DNA from 4 places in the Paenibacillus sp. FSL H7-0918 genome. Region 1 is predicted to be linked to each of the others. Evidence: riboswitches for the same ligand, from Rfam matches in the RefSeq annotation. Region 1 holds a riboswitch; each other region holds the start of a gene.
What was found. Region 1 has a riboswitch for thiamine pyrophosphate ahead of MHI15_RS30190 (thiamine phosphate synthase). Riboswitches for the same ligand answer to the same signal wherever they lie in the genome.
Positions count from the first base shown of each region.

Region 2: another riboswitch for thiamine pyrophosphate. It lies ahead of MHI15_RS29105 (ABC transporter substrate-binding protein); the one in region 1 lies ahead of MHI15_RS30190 (thiamine phosphate synthase).
Region 3: another riboswitch for thiamine pyrophosphate. It lies ahead of thiC (phosphomethylpyrimidine synthase ThiC); the one in region 1 lies ahead of MHI15_RS30190 (thiamine phosphate synthase).
Region 4: another riboswitch for thiamine pyrophosphate. It lies ahead of MHI15_RS24290 (ABC transporter ATP-binding protein); the one in region 1 lies ahead of MHI15_RS30190 (thiamine phosphate synthase).

Region 1 covers NZ_JBBOWJ010000007.1:28,132-32,670, forward strand. The annotation lists gene thiH (2-iminoacetate synthase ThiH) at 1-176, opposite strand, end outside; gene MHI15_RS30180 (thiazole synthase) at 210-977, opposite strand; gene thiS (sulfur carrier protein ThiS) at 1,033-1,236, opposite strand; gene MHI15_RS30190 (thiamine phosphate synthase) at 1,275-1,880, opposite strand; TPP riboswitch at 1,994-2,095, opposite strand; gene MHI15_RS30195 (SDR family oxidoreductase) at 2,183-3,055, opposite strand; gene MHI15_RS30200 (GDSL-type esterase/lipase family protein) at 3,293-4,539, opposite strand, start outside.
Region 2 covers NZ_JBBOWJ010000006.1:71,784-76,322, forward strand. The annotation lists gene MHI15_RS29090 (ABC transporter ATP-binding protein) at 1-780, opposite strand, end outside; gene MHI15_RS29095 (ABC transporter permease) at 815-1,576, opposite strand; gene MHI15_RS29100 (thiamine-binding protein) at 1,573-1,866, opposite strand; gene MHI15_RS29105 (ABC transporter substrate-binding protein) at 1,945-2,994, opposite strand; TPP riboswitch at 3,156-3,266, opposite strand; gene MHI15_RS29110 (hypothetical protein) at 3,425-4,539, opposite strand, start outside.
Region 3 covers NZ_JBBOWJ010000001.1:2,355,950-2,360,488, reverse strand. The annotation lists gene MHI15_RS10595 (helix-turn-helix transcriptional regulator) at 1-461, opposite strand, end outside; gene MHI15_RS10590 (beta-galactosidase) at 632-2,683, shown strand; TPP riboswitch at 2,755-2,864, shown strand; gene thiC (phosphomethylpyrimidine synthase ThiC) at 2,967-4,539, shown strand, end outside.
Region 4 covers NZ_JBBOWJ010000003.1:966,744-971,282, reverse strand. The annotation lists gene MHI15_RS24300 (ABC transporter substrate-binding protein) at 1-963, opposite strand, end outside; gene MHI15_RS24295 (ABC transporter permease) at 960-1,736, opposite strand; gene MHI15_RS24290 (ABC transporter ATP-binding protein) at 1,717-2,412, opposite strand; TPP riboswitch at 2,611-2,714, opposite strand; gene MHI15_RS24285 (amino acid ABC transporter substrate-binding protein) at 2,937-3,773, shown strand; gene MHI15_RS24280 (amino acid ABC transporter permease) at 3,827-4,495, shown strand; gene MHI15_RS24275 (amino acid ABC transporter ATP-binding protein) at 4,509-4,539, shown strand, end outside.

The sequences.
Region 1 (4,539 bases):
GCCAACGCCATCTCCTCTAGCAGCGGCGTTGCTGCCGGAGAGAGCAATGCCAGCAAATCATTTTCGTTCAGCTTGTCTTTTCCAAGCGCCCGCCTAACGTCATCCTCCCGGAACTCCTTCCACAGTTGCTCATAAGGATACTGCTCCAAGCGGGCCAGTGTGTCAAAAAAGCTCATGCTAATCTTCCCTCCTTTCGTGACCTATCAAATTCAGTTCAAAAATCCAGTCAACGGTGACGAAGCAAAAGCAACTTCTTCTACAGGACCGAGTCCTGCCAAATAAGCTTTGCGGCCAGCGGATATCGCCTCGCGGAACGCTTCCGCCATGACGAGCGGATTACGTGCCGTTGCAATAGCCGTATTAAGCAGAACAGCAGCGGCCCCCATCTCCATTGCTTCCGCCGCTTCCGAGGGCTTGCCAATTCCGGCGTCTAAAATAATCGGCAAATTCACTTCTTGAATAAGAATACGCACAAGCTCCTTGGTGCGCAGGCCGCGATTCGTTCCGATCGGCGCACCAAGCGGCATCACAGCAGCAGCACCGGCATCTCTCAGACGTAAAGCAGCCGAAAGGTCCGGACTCATATATGGCAATACTACAAAACCCTCCGCTGCTAAAATCTCTGTAGCTCGTATGGTCTCCAGATTATCTGGAAGCAGGTATTTCTGATCATTGATCACTTCGATCTTGACCCAGTTCCCCAGTCCCGCAGCTCTTGCTAATCTTGCAATACGGACTGCCTCTTCCGCTGTACGCGCTCCTGAGGTATTAGGCAGAAGAGTCATGTGGCCGGGAATATGGTTCATGATATTTTCTGCTCCACCTTGCGGGTCCACTCGGCGAAGCGCTACAGTAATCACCTGAGAACCAGAGCTTGCGATCACTTCGGGGATCAGCGTATTCCGGCTATATTTTCCGGTTCCGATAAATAATCTACTGGTTAATTCGATGCCGCCAATATGTAACGGGTCATGCATGAAATTACCTCCCTTTGGTTCGTATAAATTTCTCAAAATTCTATACCGCTCCATCTCAACCCCCACCAACAAAGTGCACCAGTTCCAAACGATCATCCTCGCTCAGAGCAGTACTTTCATAATTCTCCTTACTGACAATTTCTCCATTCAGCTCAATGATCATCAGACGACCCGACCACTCAGGAAGACTGATCAAATCAGCTATAGTTTGAATACCACCAGAACACTCTGCGGATTTCCCGTTAATCAACAGCTTCATTCTGAATCACCCCCTTCGCCCATGCTGTTACCTCCAGGCTATGAATGAACCGCCTTATGAATAGCTTTGGCGGCCTCATAAGGATCATCCGCTCCGCAAATACCGGACATCACAGCAACTCCTGCCGCACCTTGTCTAATGATCTGCGCCGCATTAGCGGGGCTAATTCCGCCAATCGCAATTACAGGAATAGAGCTGGTCTTCACCGTTTCTGCAAGCAGCTCTAACCCACGTGCGGGCAGCCCTAACTTGCTATCCGAGGGAAATACATGACCAAACAAGCAATAATCAGCTCCCTGCTCTGAGGCATTCGCCGCTTCTACCGGAGAATGAACCGATCTCCCCAGCCGAAGCTGAGGTGCAATTCGCCGGGCTGTAACCGGACTCAGACTGTGCCAAGCCAACTGAACCCCCGCGGCACCAGCTGCCAAGGCTACATCGATCCGGTCGTTGATTATCAGTTTGGTAGCGGGCATACCGGTAGCCAACAGCTTCTGTGCCGCAGCGAGCAGTTCGCATGCAGGACATTGCTTATCTCTCAGGTGAATATAATCGACCCATGTCTGCACCGTGACAGCTAGTTCAACAAAATGTCTCAGCTGTAGCTTGCCGTCTGATATTAGATGGATCTCAGCTTGCAACATCACGATCTCCTCTCTCACTTCCCTGTAGGTCAGTAAAAAACAAAAAAACTGCCCCCCGTAAGGAAGGCAGTCAGAATCTGTATATAGACGGCACTACAAATAGCCCGACAACAGAAATTCGTTCTCCACTTCCCTACGCTGGTCTTAACCAGATCAGGTTCAAAGGGTCCGGAAATCCATTCCGTCTCAGCCAATCGGCACCCCTAGTGACATAAATATACAATTTTAAAATGCTAACGTGGTTTATAGTAACATATTTTTTTATTGAAATACACCCATTTATTCACATTAGCTGTACTGATCTAACCGTTTACTACCTCGCCACCATTTACATGAATAACCTGTCCAGTCACATAACTGGAATCGTCAGAGGCCAGATATACATAGGCTGGTGCCAGCTCTTCTGATTGTCCAGGCCGTTTCATAGGCTGTGTACCTCCAAACTCGCTAACCTGTTTTGCATCAAAGGTAGAGGGAATCAGCGGTGTCCAGATTGGACCTGGTGCAACACCGTTTACCCGTATGCCCTTCTCTGCCAGATTCGTGGACAAGGATCGTGTGAAGCTAAGAATAGCTCCTTTAGTTGATGAATAGTCCAGCAGCTGCGGGCTTCCGCGATAAGCGGTAATTGAAGTTGTATTTATAATGGTAGATCCTGCTTTTAAATGAGGCATAGCTGCTTTTGTTAAATAGAACATCGCAAATATATTCGTACGGAAAGTACGCTCAAGCTGCTCGGAAGTAATATCCTCGATCTTAGCTTGCGGATGTTGCTCTGCCGCGTTATTGATGAGAATATCAAGCTTTCCTAAGCCCTCCACCGTCTGTTTAATAAGATCCTTACAGAATTTCTCGTCACCGATATCACCTGGAATTAGGATACATTTGCGGCCTTCCTGCTCGACCTGACGTTTAGTTTCCTCTGCATCTGAGTGTTCATTAAGATATGAAATGACCACATCAGCGCCTTCTTTAGCAAAAAGCACAGCAACTGCACGCCCAATTCCGCTGTCTCCACCGGTAATTAACGCCGCCTTGTCTTGCAGTTTACCTGCTGCTTTATAATTTGCCGGCTCGTATTTGGGCAGCGGCGTCATTTCACTCTCAATCCCTGGCTGATGATGCTGCTCCTGTGGGGGTAAGGTTTTTGTAGCTTGTTTATTGTTGCCTGACATCTTCCCTATCTCCTCTCGTTAAGCAAATTGATAGTTAACTGATCGTCTTAGGATGGCACAACTATGCACGTTTATACGCTGGGTTTGTCATTTTCTTAAATCGCTTTACGAATCTTACTTACCACAATGAAAGTAGATATAAACAACCGTGAGAGATATACTGCTGTAAGTGGAGAGGAATTCACTGCATACAAATAGACACAGCATCGCTGCTGTGCCTTGAATTGTTCACCCTGACTATTTTAGAGAAGAAACATGATTTTCTGCATTCACTTCATGTTCCAGCACCCACATAAAGTACAGAGCTTTGGCCGCTTTCTCCCGGGTCACTATAGCTTTAGGTTCTAGTTCTGTCCCATTGACCATTTCGCCTCTGGCAATCCCCACTTCAGATCTAATGAGTCCTAATTCATATGCACTTTTCACTTTTGAAATTAAATAAGGAGAAATGTCCGCTGTATCAACAAGCTGCGTCCAGGATACAAGAGGATAGTACATCGCACCTCTAGCTCCTGGCTCCAAATTCGAATCATAGCCAGGATCTCCTGGCACTACTGCTGTGCCGTTATAATCAGTCATGTACTTAGGTTTATTAGCAAACTTTATTTGGTAAACGTCATAGAGAATAGCACCCATCGTTTCACGTGACAGCTTACCTTTCGGATAATAGGCAAGATCTGATCTTTCCACTTTCATTAACTTAGAAATACTGCGTGTGAATTCAGCAACTGTCATCTCCGTATCCGGATTAAAATTCCCTTGACGGTCTTTGCCCATTACTCCCAGCTGGATTAATTTTTCAATTTGATTACGGTAATAAGCAGCTTCCCCAGTCGTCGTATCATTCGTTATTTCCGGAAAAATCTTACCCCAGTTCCCTGTTAGTGCCGCATGCTTAACGTTCCCTTTAAGGTAAGGAGTAATGGAGGCAGCAGTAGAATCGCCAGTAGCACCTTTCTCTACAAGCTCCGTGACAATCATCCGTGAAAATTGTTTGGCGAGCGCTTCTTTAAAATGAGTCCCATCGACTTTCTTTGAAGGATGCCCATTAGCGTAACTTCCGTCATTTGTTTTGCCTGGCGTTTCTCCGGCTTCAATAGACATGAAGAGGGCTGTTATTGCTTCTACACCGATCTCGTTATAATATTTCAGACTTTCCGAGTTAAGGTCAATAAGTGTAACTCCAGATTCATCTGCGACCCGTTTAAGAATATCTACAAACTTTCTTGATTTAAAAGAATTTTCATAGATATATCCCGGACTTGCATTCCCTTTAATTCTGGACATTGGGGTTACCAGTACTGGTATCATACCCCGGGCTTGAATCGCAGGGAGATAGACTTCTTTAAGGTAATTTTCATACATTGCTTCTGTCGAACCTCTGCCGTAACGTCTGAACTCATCTGCGCTCTCATCATTGTGTCCGAATTGAATAAACACATAATCCCCAATGCTGCCATTCAGTAAAATGTCGTTCAGTCGAC
Region 2 (4,539 bases), on a different contig from region 1:
CTGGCGTTTGAGCTTAAGGAACTCGGGAGAGTCCGTAATCTCATCACGGCGTGGCCGCGGAAACGGCACATCGACTGTATGCAGAATGGAGCCGGGGCGGCCGGAAAATACATAGATACGATTAGAGAGCAGCAACGCTTCTTCGATGTTGTGAGTAATGAACAGCACAGAGCGGCGATTCTCTTCCCACAGCTCAAGCAGCCAGCGCTGCATTTCACTGCGAGTTAGTGCATCCAGTGCGCTGAAAGGTTCATCCAGCAACATTAGCTCCTGAGGAGCGAGCAATGCTCTGAGAAAAGCTGCACGCTGCTGCATCCCGCCAGACAGCATATGCGGATAAGCATGTTCGAACCCGCTTAACCCAACCTTGGCTAGCCACTGGCGCGCTTCCTCGCGGGCTCCATCCCGCAGTGCGCCCTTGATCTCCCCAGCAAGCAGCACATTATCCTCAATCGTACGCCAAGGAAAAAGCGCAGGCTGCTGCGGCATATAACTAATTTCACCGCGTTGACCTGTAACGGCCTTACCGTTCATGAGGATCGTGCCTGCATCGGGTTTCACAAGGCCGCCAATTATATGGAATAAGGTGCTTTTTCCGCAGCCGGAAGGACCAACGATCGAAACGAACTCTTGTTGCTCTACCTTGAGAGAGACATTATTCAGAACGTTCGTCTCACGGCGACGATGGGAAAAAGATTTGGAGATGCCGCTCACTTCAAGGGCGGGTGCCACGGTATGAGCTTCAGGAGAGCTTATGACTTCTGTTGTTCTGTGTTGCATTTGCGTCGCTTGAGACATACAGGCATCTTCCTTTCTATGAGTTACGGCGCGGCTTCCAGCGAACCAGCCATTTTTCCAGCAATGCAATAATAGCAAAGAGTACAAGACTTAAAAGTACAATAATAACAATAGCAACAAACATCCGATCCGTACGATATGCGGATTTCTGCAGAAGCATATAATAGCCAATACCTTTATCCGCGCCAATCCATTCAGCGACCACGGCGCCCATAACCGCATAAGTAGCAGATATTTTTACGCCGGAAAATAGTGCCGGGATAGAAGAGGGCAGCTCCAGCTTGGTGAAAATTTGCCACTTGCTTGCGCCAGCCATTTTCATATAATTCATCATGACCTGATCACTTTGGGCCAGACCGCCCATCGCAGCGACAGCTACCGGGAAGAAACATACTAGTGTAATCAGCACGATTTTGGGCAAAAGACCAAAGCCGAACCAGATAATGAGCAGGGGTCCGAGCGCGATGGAGGGAACATTTTGACTCAGAATAATAAGTGGATAAAAAGCCCGTCTAGCCCAAGGCAAAAGATGCAAAAGCAAAGCAACGATCAGGCCTACCCCCGTACCAATGGGAAAACCAATTAAAGTGAGCCGCAGCGTAGCCATCGTATGAGCCCAAAGACCAGAAGCGTTACTGGTGGATTCACGAGCAATATCAGCAGGACTCGGCAGAATCCAGGATTCAATATGAAATACAGATACAGATAGCTGCCATACGGTTAAAAAGAAGACGACCGCCACAAGGGGCGGCCATATTAGCTTCCAGGTCGATCTCACGGCCGATATTTCTCCGTCAATTTATCCATGCTGATTCCGTTAGGATTATGAGCGATTTTGATCTGCGAAATTACGCTTGGACTGCCTGCTTCGATCAACGCCTCCTGCATCTGACGCACAACCTCCAGCAGCTCGCTAAGCTCACCTTCCATTGTGGTTTCCAGCGGATTCACTTGATGTTTAACACCGGATTTCTGAATGACCTCAATCGCTTTATCTACGTATGGGATGGAATCCTCGTTGTTCGGAGTTTTTGGAATTACTTGAATGCTTAGTAGGGTGTTAGCCACAATAATCAATCCTCTCATTTTATAAGGTAAGTTCAAAAAGCCAACTTTGATAACGAAGTAATTCATTACAATTGTTGTTTACTCCGCCGGTAAAAAATCATTACTGAATGCACTAGCAGCATCCAGCGGTTTATCCAGCAACTTCAGATCATACATCCAGTCGCCGTAATTTTGCCAGACCTCGGTTTTTTGCTCGCCCCAGCGGGCAGCATCGTCCTTGTATTTTGGGCTAAGCCATTTTTGGCTAGCTAGGACAAGGTCGGCGTCCAGGTCAGGAACGGCCTTCGATAACATACCGGCAGCCTCTTCCGGATGATCTATGGCATATTGATAACCTTTTGATGTGGCTTTCATGAAGGCCTTCACCAGATCAGGATGATCTGCAATTTGCTTCTCACTCGTCGTCAGCACAGGCGTGTAATAATCGAGCTGCGGCGCATAATCCTTTAAGTACAGCATATCCAATGGCTCGCCACGCAACTCAGCCTCAACACCAGTCCAAGCGTAGAAAATCCAGGCGAAATCAATGTCACGTTTGACGGCGGTAAAATAATCAGCTTCACCGATACTGATCAGCTTCACCTTTTTCACATCGCCACCTTCAGGATCCATGATAGCTTTCATGGCTGCTTCTTCGGCCGGTGAGCCCCAGCCTCCGTAGGTTTTACCTTCAAAATCCTTTGGTGATTTAATATTGCGATCTACTGGAGCAGCGAATCCCGACGTATTATGCTGAATAATAGCTGCTATCGAGACAAGGGGCACGCCTTGTAGACGGGCTAGCGTTAATCCTTCTTGGGCGCTGATGCCAAATGCGGCTTCGCCAGAAGTAACCATAGTATCAGAACCCGCTGCGCCTGGCTGAACGATCTCGACGTCCAGACCTTCTTCAGCGTAGTAACCAAGATCCTTAGCTACGTATAGACCGGTATGATTTGTGTTCGGTGTCCAGTCGAGTGCGACTTTAACTTTGGTGAGCTCTTTTGGAGCATCCGTCCCAGCCGAAGCAGTTGGATCAGTAGCATTTGCTTTGTTTCCGGCTGTATTCCCATTGTTGCTGCCGCATCCGGCAATGGCAAGAATGAGTACACAGGTGAGGCACAACGTAAGTGCTTTTTTAAGGTGCATGTCTTCTTCTCTCCTTTAAGGTTACAAGAATCCCGTCTTCACAACATGAACCGTAAGTTGTAGTATGTACGTTTTTCTACATCTTTTAGTGATCTTACAAAAAAAGCGCCCCGAGTGATCGGGACGCTGGCTTGGCGCAAGGTTAGTTAAGGTCACAGGGACCAGAACCAATTGGCGATTCCTACGCTGGCATTATCCAGATCAGGTATAAGGGTCAGTATCTTGTGGGATACAATCTCAGCCGGCCAATTCCAGCACCCCTGGTTCTATGAAGTTAACGGGTATTTCTATGTGCAATATAAGTAAGCATAAGTTTTGTACCCATACTTTATATCTTATATTTCTCGCATACGGTGTATTATAGACGGCTGTACTCGGAATGTCTAGTAGTGCACTCCTGAATTTTTCCAATCCAGTAGTTTCTTTTTTGCTAGTCTAGATCTTTATATTTCTTGCGGTGACGCCGTTTAAGCTCACTAACCAGCGCCCCTAGCGTGAGGACAACGCTGATCAGAATCCCGCTCATGATCACGAAGAGGGCAAGAAATTCAAAGGGAGAATAACCAATCATTTTACTCCATTGAATCTTTCCATCCAGATCGTCAATGACCTGATTCATGCCGTAAATCCCGCTTACTACCGTAAATACAGTAAGAATCATCAGCAGATTATCCCGTCGCTTGGATTGAAACTTATCCTGATACTGAAACAGGTCATTTAAGGTTTCTTTCACTTCCTCGAACAAAGCATCGTTTCCGTATACTTTACGCAGCTGAAGAAATATCTCCCGGCCCTGCGACTGGGAAATCAACTCCAAGAAGTAGAACTTTGCCGAGAACTTATTAATGGAGTAGATTAGATTGTCTATTTCCTCATAATCATGATTAATCCGAAGTCGGGAGTGCATATTGGCTAGCTTTAGCAGAACGATTTTGTGGAAAATATTGAGTAAAAATCCGTAATAATATTGCCCGTACATCTGGTTGGCTAGACTAACAGCAATCTCCTGTTCAGCGCGGGTCATGCAGCAAAAGGTCTGCTCATTCATCATATAATACGTGTCTGGACCCCAGCGATTATAGGAGTGTTCATGACAATAGTTCGCAATATATGCTGGATCGCTGGCACTGGCATAGGGCTTTCCGTTCAGATCAATTCCATCAAGCTGTGAGGCACGATAGCGCAGATTTACACTAATCTCATCAGAGCTTTCTTCATTCTGAAAGCCATAAAAAGCTTGCACCTGCATTCTTTCATCTACGAAAAAAGGAAGGGTCTCGAAATAAGCCCCATTGATATCCGATTGATCCAGATATGGCTCCAGTCCATCCACCAAATTTCGGAAGACAAAATCCTCTACCATCTCATAGGTCTGTTCCCCGCAATGAATATAAGTGTAATCATCCTGTATGAAGGTATTCTCTAGCGCACGGAAACGATCTGCGAATTCTAGGGCAATACTAAAGGGAATTGAATCCCCCTCCAGCTGGACACGTATCGTCACGAATCCAAGCTGAAAAGGACATATGAATATATCCGTCGAGA
Region 3 (4,539 bases), on a different contig from region 1:
ACTAGAAGCTCATACAGCAGAGCAGATAGTCTTGGCTCGCTACGGGTCACGTAGGAAGCGCTTAGTAGGTACATTTCCTCGAATAGCTCGTCCAGCTTAGCATCCAAATCAAAAGTGAACAGGTATGCACGAGACTGGTCCACTTCTTCTAATAAGGGAAGGACAATTTCAGTGTTAAAATGAACCCAGCGGACATCCCAAGGCTCGCCTGGGTCAGAGCCGTATTGCTGATAAGCCCCTTTAGGGTACAGAAAACCTCGTCCTCTACTCATCGGAATACGTTCGCCCTCATGGAATACATAACCCTCCCCACCAAAGATCAAATGCAGGTTATAGCTCCCCAGAAAACCTTCGCTTCTTCTCTCTGTATGTTGTGGAAAGTGAGTGTAATGTCCCAAAAATTCAGGATAACAGACATATTTCGAAAAAGCCGGTGTCGGCAAATACCATTGTTTCTTCATGTTTGGCAGCACCCATTTCTGTAGCGCAACAGAGCGCAAGTTGGATTAAGGCAATGAACGCAAGATTATTATATGATAGCAATATTTTGTTATATAAGACCTCTTATTATTGATACTACAATAGAATTATAAAATATTGAAAGCATATTTTTAATACTTTGGAGGTAATGATGAAGAAACCTGTCGCAACTGAAAAATTCGAGCTTGGCGTTTGTTATTATCCGGAGCACTGGCCAGAAAACATGTGGGAGGACGATTATCGCCGGATGCGTGAACTCGGCTTTACGATCATTCGGATGGGGGAGTTTGCTTGGTCTATTTTTGAACCGGCAGAAGGGCAGTTTCAGTTCGGGCTCTTTGATCGGGCGATTGATCTAGCACATAAATATGGTCTTCAGGTTGTACTTGGTACTCCGACGGCGACGCCTCCAGCTTGGTTGACTGATAAGTATCCCGAAGTTTTAAATGTAACCTACGAAGGTGTTACACTTCAGCATGGCATGCGCCGTCATTATAATTACAGCAGTCCTAAATACCGGGAACTGTGTGCACGTATTGCAGAACAAATGGCTGAACATTACGGCAATCATCCGGGTGTAGTTGGCTGGCAAATTGATAATGAACTCAACTGTGAGATCAGTGAATTTTATTCGGAGAGTGACCATAAGGCTTTCCGGGAATGGCTACAGCAGAAATATGTTACACTTGAGCATTTGAACGAGGCTTGGGGAGCTGTTTTTTGGAATCAAAGCTATAGTGACTGGTCTCAGGTCTATCTTCCACGTCCGACTCCAGTACCGAAGCAACCCAATCCTCATCAGGCATTGGATGAAAAACGGTTTATTTCGGACAATACAATTTCTTTTGCCAAAAACCAAGCGGATATCATCCGTAAACTTGCCCCTAAGCAGTGGGTAACCACGAACGGTCTGTTCGGGCATCTCGATAGCCATGAAATGACGGATGAACTGTTGGATTTCTTCAGCTATGATTCCTATCCTCAGTTCTCTACTATTTTTTATGACCCGAATGAGAGGAATCCGCTGAATGATAGAGGCTGGGGACTGTCGTTATCTGTTGTTCGTTCGATATCCCCGAATTTCTGCATTATGGAGCAGCAGTCGGGCCCGGGTGGCTGGGTGAACCGGATGGATATGCCTTCTCCAAAGCCCGGGCAGATGCGGTTATGGACTTATCAGTCGATCGCTCATGGAGCAGATATGGTGTTATATTTCCGCTGGCGGACAGCTACGATGGGCAATGAAATTTATTGGCATGGAATCAATGACTATCATAATCAGCCTAACCGGAGAGTACGGGAAGCGGGGCAGATCGGTCAGGAGCTGGCAGCAGCAGGTCATGCGTTTGTCGGTACTCGTAATCAGGCTAACATTGCTATTGTTCGTGATTATGACAATGAGTGGGATGGAGAATACGATGTTTGGCATGGCCCGTTTATGTGGAAGAGCAATAAGGAGTGGTACAAGGCGCTTCAGCGGAAGCATATCCCGAATGACGTACTCTATTTACGCAAAAAAACAACGCTGGAGGAGCTTGCAAGGTACGACGTGCTTATCTATCCTCACCCAGCGATTATGACAGATGAGACAGCAGCACTGCTGGATGAATATGTTCAGCAAGGCGGCAAACTGATCTTCGGCTGTAGAACCGGCTATAAGGATGAGCGCGGTCAATGTTATATGCGTCCTTTCCCAGGTGCTGCTAAGGATCTATGCGGGATCACAGTTGAAGAATTCACAATGGTTAAGGGCAGTCGTCAGCCAACAACAATTAGCTGGTCGGGCGTGACCGAAGTCGTTACAGGAGCAGATGACTTTAATGATATTCTCAAAATAGAGGAAGCTTCGGTTGAAGTGATGGCGGTTTACGCCTCTGATTATTATGCGGGAAAACCGGCGGTAACTAGAAATCGTCGCGGCAAGGGTGAGGTTTGGTATTACGGAGCCGTATTTAATGAACAGGCAGCGGCTGAGATCATAAATTTAATTGATCTACAATCGCCAGTAGATTGGCTGGAGCTCCCAGAAGAGGTAGAACTGCAAGTCCGTACCGGAGCTTCTTCCAGTTATGCTTTTTTGCTTAATTATAGTGAGACTCCTGTCACGATCCATCTTCATGAGACCAAAACAGATTTACTGAGCGGCACAACATTGTCGGGCGAGGTGCTTCTGGAAGGATTTGGGGTATTGGTGTTAAACTAACGTATACATTGATTTCACATTTGAGTAGATTTGGATAAATCTCTCTTTTCGGTTATACTTTGAAGTAGCAATTATATAGTCACGGGAGCTTGGTGGGACCAGGCTGAGAGGATAGTTATAACTATCGACCGTCAAACCTGATCTGGATAATGCCAGCGGAGGAAATGGAGCTCTATTTCTATTTGTCTACTCTAAGGCCGCATCTTATACAGATGTGGCCTTTTCTATGTGTGGGGAGTAGACCGTCTCCGCTTGATCAAATCACCTTATAGGAGGAATTGAGATGACAAGCGAATTGAACAACGATCCAATCAATCTATCAGCTTTTCCAGCAAGTCAAAAAGTGTATGTAAAGGGTTCACGGTCTGATATTCAGGTGCCTATGCGGGAGATCTCACTTAGTCCAACTGCGGGCATAGACGGCGAAGAGGAGAATGCCCCAATTCATGTTTATGACACAAGCGGGGCTTACACGGATGCTAATATTCATACTGATATTCGTCAGGGGTTAGAGCCCAATCGTCTAAGCTGGATTGAGGAACGAGGGGATGCAGAAGCGTACGAAGGAAGAACCGTAAAGCCTGAAGATAACGGAAATGCAACGGGAAAAGCTGTGGCGGAAGTGTTTCCAGCGCTCCATAGAAAACCTTTGCGAGCGAAAAAGGGGCGTAATGTCTCTCAAATGCATTATGCACGCAAAGGGATTATTACTTCGGAAATGGAATACGTTGCGATTCGTGAGAATGTGGCACCGGAATTTGTAAGAGATGAAGTAGCCCGCGGCCGCGCCATCATTCCAGCGAATATCAATCATCCAGAGAGTGAACCAATGATTATTGGACGCAATTTTTTAGTGAAGATCAATGCCAATATAGGAAATTCCGCAGTATCCTCATCCATAGAGGAAGAGGTAGAGAAGATGAGATGGGCCACCCGCTGGGGTGCAGATAATATAATGGATCTCTCCACAGGTAAAAACATTCATACGACACGCGAGTGGATCATCCGTAATTCTCCTGTTCCTATTGGAACGGTGCCTATCTATCAAGCGTTGGAAAAAGTGAATGGGAAAGCGGAAGATTTAACGTGGGAAGTATACCGTGATACGCTCATTGAGCAAGCGGAGCAAGGGGTTGATTATTTTACCATTCATGCGGGGGTTCTGCTTCGTTATATCCCGTTGACTGCACAACGTATGACAGGCATTGTTTCAAGAGGTGGCTCCATCATGGCGGCATGGTGTCTTGCGCATCATCAAGAGAACTTTTTATATACACATTTTGAAGAGATATGTGAAATCATGAAGCTGTACGATGTTTCTTTTTCCCTAGGCGATGGATTACGTCCGGGTTCGATTGCTGATGCGAATGATGAAGCACAATTTGCCGAGTTAGAGACGTTAGGTGAATTAACAGCTATAGCTTGGAGTCATGATGTACAGGTGATGGTAGAGGGTCCAGGACATGTGCCGATGCACTTGATTAAAGAGAATATGGATAAGCAACTTGAAACTTGTAACGAAGCCCCTTTTTATACATTAGGTCCACTGACTACAGATATTGCGCCTGGTTATGATCATATTACCTCTGCTATAGGTGCAGCGATGATTGGTTGGTTCGGTACAGCTATGTTATGTTACGTAACTCCGAAGGAACATCTTGGCCTGCCTAATAAGGAAGATGTACGTATAGGGGTCATTACTTATAAAATAGCGGCTCATGCCGCAGATTTGGCGAAAGGGCATAAAGGAGCACAAGACCGGGATAATGCTCTTTCGAAAGCCCGTTTTGAATTTCGTTGGCGTGATCAATTTCATTTATCGTTAGATCCTGAGCGAGCGCTCGAATATCATGATG
Region 4 (4,539 bases), on a different contig from region 1:
CTTTTCCCAAGATGTCGGGTCTTGATAACCAAAAGATTGATCGCCAGCATTCATCAGCGGCAGTAGAATCTCAAGACTTTTTTTCTCAATCTCCTTGTCGAGCGGTGAAGTTGCATCTTCATGTGCAATCAGTAAATCCAGGGCTTGTTTAGGATTCTGCTCCACAAATATCTGTCCTTTTGTTATGGCATTTAGAAATTTTTTGAAGTAGGCTTCAGAATTTTGCAATCCTTGTTCGCTGACCACCAGCACAAGCTCATAATAGTCAGGTACTCCGTAATCCGTTGGATTAAGCGAGGTGACCGGATGTCCCTCTTTTTCAAGGATCAGTTGTTCATGGTTGATGAACCCGCCCATTATTGCGTCCACTTGTCCTGTAGAGATCGCAGGGATAAGGTCAAAACCTACGTCAATCAGCTTGGCGGATGAAGGATCGCCTCCATCACTCTGGATCATTGTCCGAATCATTGCTTCATAGAGCGGAATGGAGGAATAGCCGATTTGTTTTCCTGCGAGCTCTTTGGGACTATGAATACTGCCTGCCTGAGGAACCATCAGATGATTCAGTGGATGCCGCACGATAGCTGCAATCGAACGTACAGGAATTTTCTCGCCGCGTGCCATAAGTACCTGAGGCTGATAGCTGAGCGCTAGATCAATTTGATTTGCTGCTACAAGCTTTAGGGCGTCATTGCTGTCCGCAGGCATTTTGATCTCGACATCCAAACCTTCCTCTTGGAAAAAACCTTGCTGTTGCGCAGCGTATAGAAAGGAATGAACGGCATTGGGATACCAATCAAGCATAATCGTCAGCTTGTGTGACTGTTTATTTTCGGAATTGGAGGAACCGGTTTGGGAGTTGTTATTTAGCTTGTCTGCCTTCCCGCAGCTGCTTAAGAGCAAAAGTGTGCATACTAGAAATACAGAAATAAGTCCTCGTTGTGGTGATTTTAAATGATTCATTGGTTAGATCCTCTTTTCTTTAAAAATAATTGTTCGAGTAAAGCTATCGCCAGAAAAAGCACAACACCAAGCGCGGACAGCAGAAATACAGCCGCGAACATTTCATCGCTCTGCATATTTCCGGCCATTCTGCGGCTGAAGTAACCGAGTCCTTTACTGCCGCCGAGCCATTCCCCGATAGTAGCTCCGATGACGCAGTATACTATGGACAGCTTTAAGCCAGAGAAAAAAGCAGGCAATGCCAGTGGAATTTGGGTTTTGACAAGCAGCTGCCAGCGGTTTGCACCAAATGTTAATAATAAGTCCTTGTAAGTCTGGCCACTTGTACGAAGTCCATCATATGTACTCACTACGACTGGAAAAAAAGCCGTCAAAAACACCACAGCCACTTTGCTCCACAGCGTATATCCGAACCACATAATAAAAATGGGGGATAGCGCAATTAATGGGACCGTCTGGCTAATGATAAGGAAGGGATAGATGGCCTTTTCTACGGGGCGAAACAGGAACATTCCAATGCCCAGCAATACACCAAAAATCACAGAAAGGACAAAACCCACCAGTATCTCCTGTAACGTCGCCAATAAATGCTGTCCAAATAATAATTGCCTGTGCTCGATCAATGCGATGCCAATAGATGAAGGTGCAGGGAGAATAAAGGCTGGAATCAAGTGAAGGCGAACAGCTGACTCCCAGATTACAAGAATGAGCAGTACCAGAAGAAGGAAGGGACCATAGTTGTCTAGATGTTTTTTAAAAGGTATAGGTTGCATGCAATCTTCGCTCCAACTCTGCCCGTAGTGCTATAAACCGGGGTTCATAGTTCATCTTATAATGTCTTGGTTTTGGTAGATCGACAACGATCTCCTGTAATTCGCTGTGCGCACCGCCAGATAATAAATAAATCCGGTCACTGAGCAATAGGGCTTCTTCCAGATCATGAGTGATGAGCATAATCGTCTGATTCAGTTCACCCCATAACTCCAACAGCCAACGGTGTATCTCACGTTTGGTCATGGCATCGAGAGCGCCAAAGGGCTCATCCAGCAGCATAAGACCACTTCCGCCTCCAGCCACTAAGGTGCGCAGAAATGCTACTCGCTGTTTCATACCTCCCGAAAGTTCATGGGGATAAGCCTTCTCTACATCTGTTAAGCCGAAGCGGGCCAACATTTCCCGAATCTGAGTGATCGTTTTCTGTTTACTAAATCTGGGCTTGATCTCCCAGGGCAAAAGGCAGTTATCGAGCACTGTTCTCCAAGGCAGCAATAAATCCTGCTGAGGCATATAAGCGATCTGACCTAAACGACTAGCGGTTGAGGGGAGCGTAGGGAGTTTTATTTTTCCATGAGTAGGTTCGAGTAAACCGGCAACCGTTTTGAAAAATGTGCTTTTCCCGCATCCGCTAGCACCTACTACGGAGACGAATTCCCCTTGCCTGATATCCATGGATAGATTTGCGAATACAGGGGGTTGTTCAGTTTCCGGAAAAGAGTAGGTTAGGCCTTGAATAGATAAAATGGTCGTGATGATCTAACCTCCTAATATTTTTGTGGAGCGCCTAAACAAATAAAGACCCATCCATTTCCAGAGGAAATGAATGGGTCAAAAAGTTCATTCTGCATAATAACACTTAACATGCTTGATGAAAATTCTGCTCCACTTCCCTCCGCTGGTATGATCCAGATCAGGTTCCAAGGGTCCGGAGCTTGAAGCTCCGTCTCAGTCGGCCGACTCCCCTAGTGAAATAACAGGTCCATATTAATTTGTTTATAAATATACCATATCTTTCTGAGAAGTAAAGAGAGAAAGAAGTGAAGGATTAATCCAAGATTGGGTAAGATATAAGTAGAAATCTAGTTAATATTACAATTCCGATGTATATAATCGGAAAAAAGTATTGACGATCATGTGATGGCAGTGTACTATTCAATTTACCGGAAAAAAACCGGATAGAGAGAGGGGATTTAATAATGAAAAAATGGAGTTTAACTATTATATTGGCGTTAACCGTGGTCCTTGTAGCGGCTTGCGGCAATAATTCGAATACCAATACGGCTGCTGAACCAACAGCTGGAACGAATGGTGGAGCAGCATCTTCAGCGCAAAACAGTTTGGAGGCTGTGAAGGCCAGCGGCAAATTGCGGATAGGTACAGAAGGGACTTATGCACCTTTTACTTATCATGACACTGCGGGGAAATTGACGGGTTTTGACGTGGAAATTGCCGAAGAAGTAGCCAAACGTTTAGGTGTTGAAGCTGAATTTTTTGAAACTCAGTGGGATGGTATTTTTGCTGGGATGGATGCGAAACGGTTTGATGTCATTTTTAATGAAGTTTCCATTAACGAAGATCGCAAAGTGAAATATGATTTCTCTGAACCCTATATTGTATCCAAGGCAGTATTGATCGTGAGCGAAAACAATGAGGATATTAAGACCTTTGCTGATCTAAAGGGTAAAAAAGCCGGACAATCCCTGACCAGTAACTTATCCGACATCGCTCGTGAGAACGGTGCTGAAATCGTAGCTACGGACGGTTTCAATCAAGCGATGGATCTGCTGACTTCGGGACGTATTGATGCAACTGTGAATGATGGCTTGTCTTATCTGGATCTGAAAAAACAAAAACCAGATGCAAAAATTAAAGTGGTTGATGAGATTCCTGAAGGCTCACAAAGTGCTGCGGTATTCCTGAAAGGCAATGATGAGCTGGTGAATGCGGTCAGTGATGCGATTAAAGAGATGAAAAGTGATGGAACGTACTTGAAAATTTCCGAGAAATACTTTGGAGCTGACGTTTCAAAATAATACAAGGCTAGCAAGGCTAATTAAGCCTAGAAGCTAAAAAGGATGTCTGAATAATGGATGACCGCAAAATACAAATTTTCTTAGATACACTGCTACCCCTGCTTAAAGCCGGGGTGGCTTTTACCATTCCGTTGGCTCTACTTTCCTTTGTGCTTGGATTGATTTTGGCGATCCTAACCGCGTTGGCACGTCTTTCACCGTGGGTAATTCCGAAGCTAATCGCCCGTTTTTATGTATGGGTCATTCGGGGAACCCCGTTGTTAGTGCAGCTATTTATTATATTTTATGGTTTGCCGGCTGTTGGTATTGTACTCGACCCTTTCATTGCCGCCACCATTGGATTTACCCTTAGCGTAGGGGCTTATTCATCGGAAATCGTACGCGCTGCTATCCTGTCGATACATAAAGGCCAGTGGGAAGCTGCCTTCTCAGTCGGGATGACTCGTGGGCAGGCTCTGCGCCGCGTAATTCTGCCACAAGCTGCACGCGTTTCTGTACCGCCGTTATCCAATTCTTTTATTAGCTTGGTCAAAGATACATCGCTTGCAGCGATCATCACCTATACGGAGATGTTTAGAACTGCTCAGCAGGTAGCCTCTACCACTTATGAGCCTCTGCTGGTATACTCCGAAGCAGGATTGTTTTATTTAGTGTTCTGTTCTGTGCTGTCGGCGCTGCAAAATTACTTGGAGAAACGACTCGATCGTTACTCTGCGACCTAAAGGAGAGATACTTGTGATTGAAATCATTAATTTGCATAAATCCT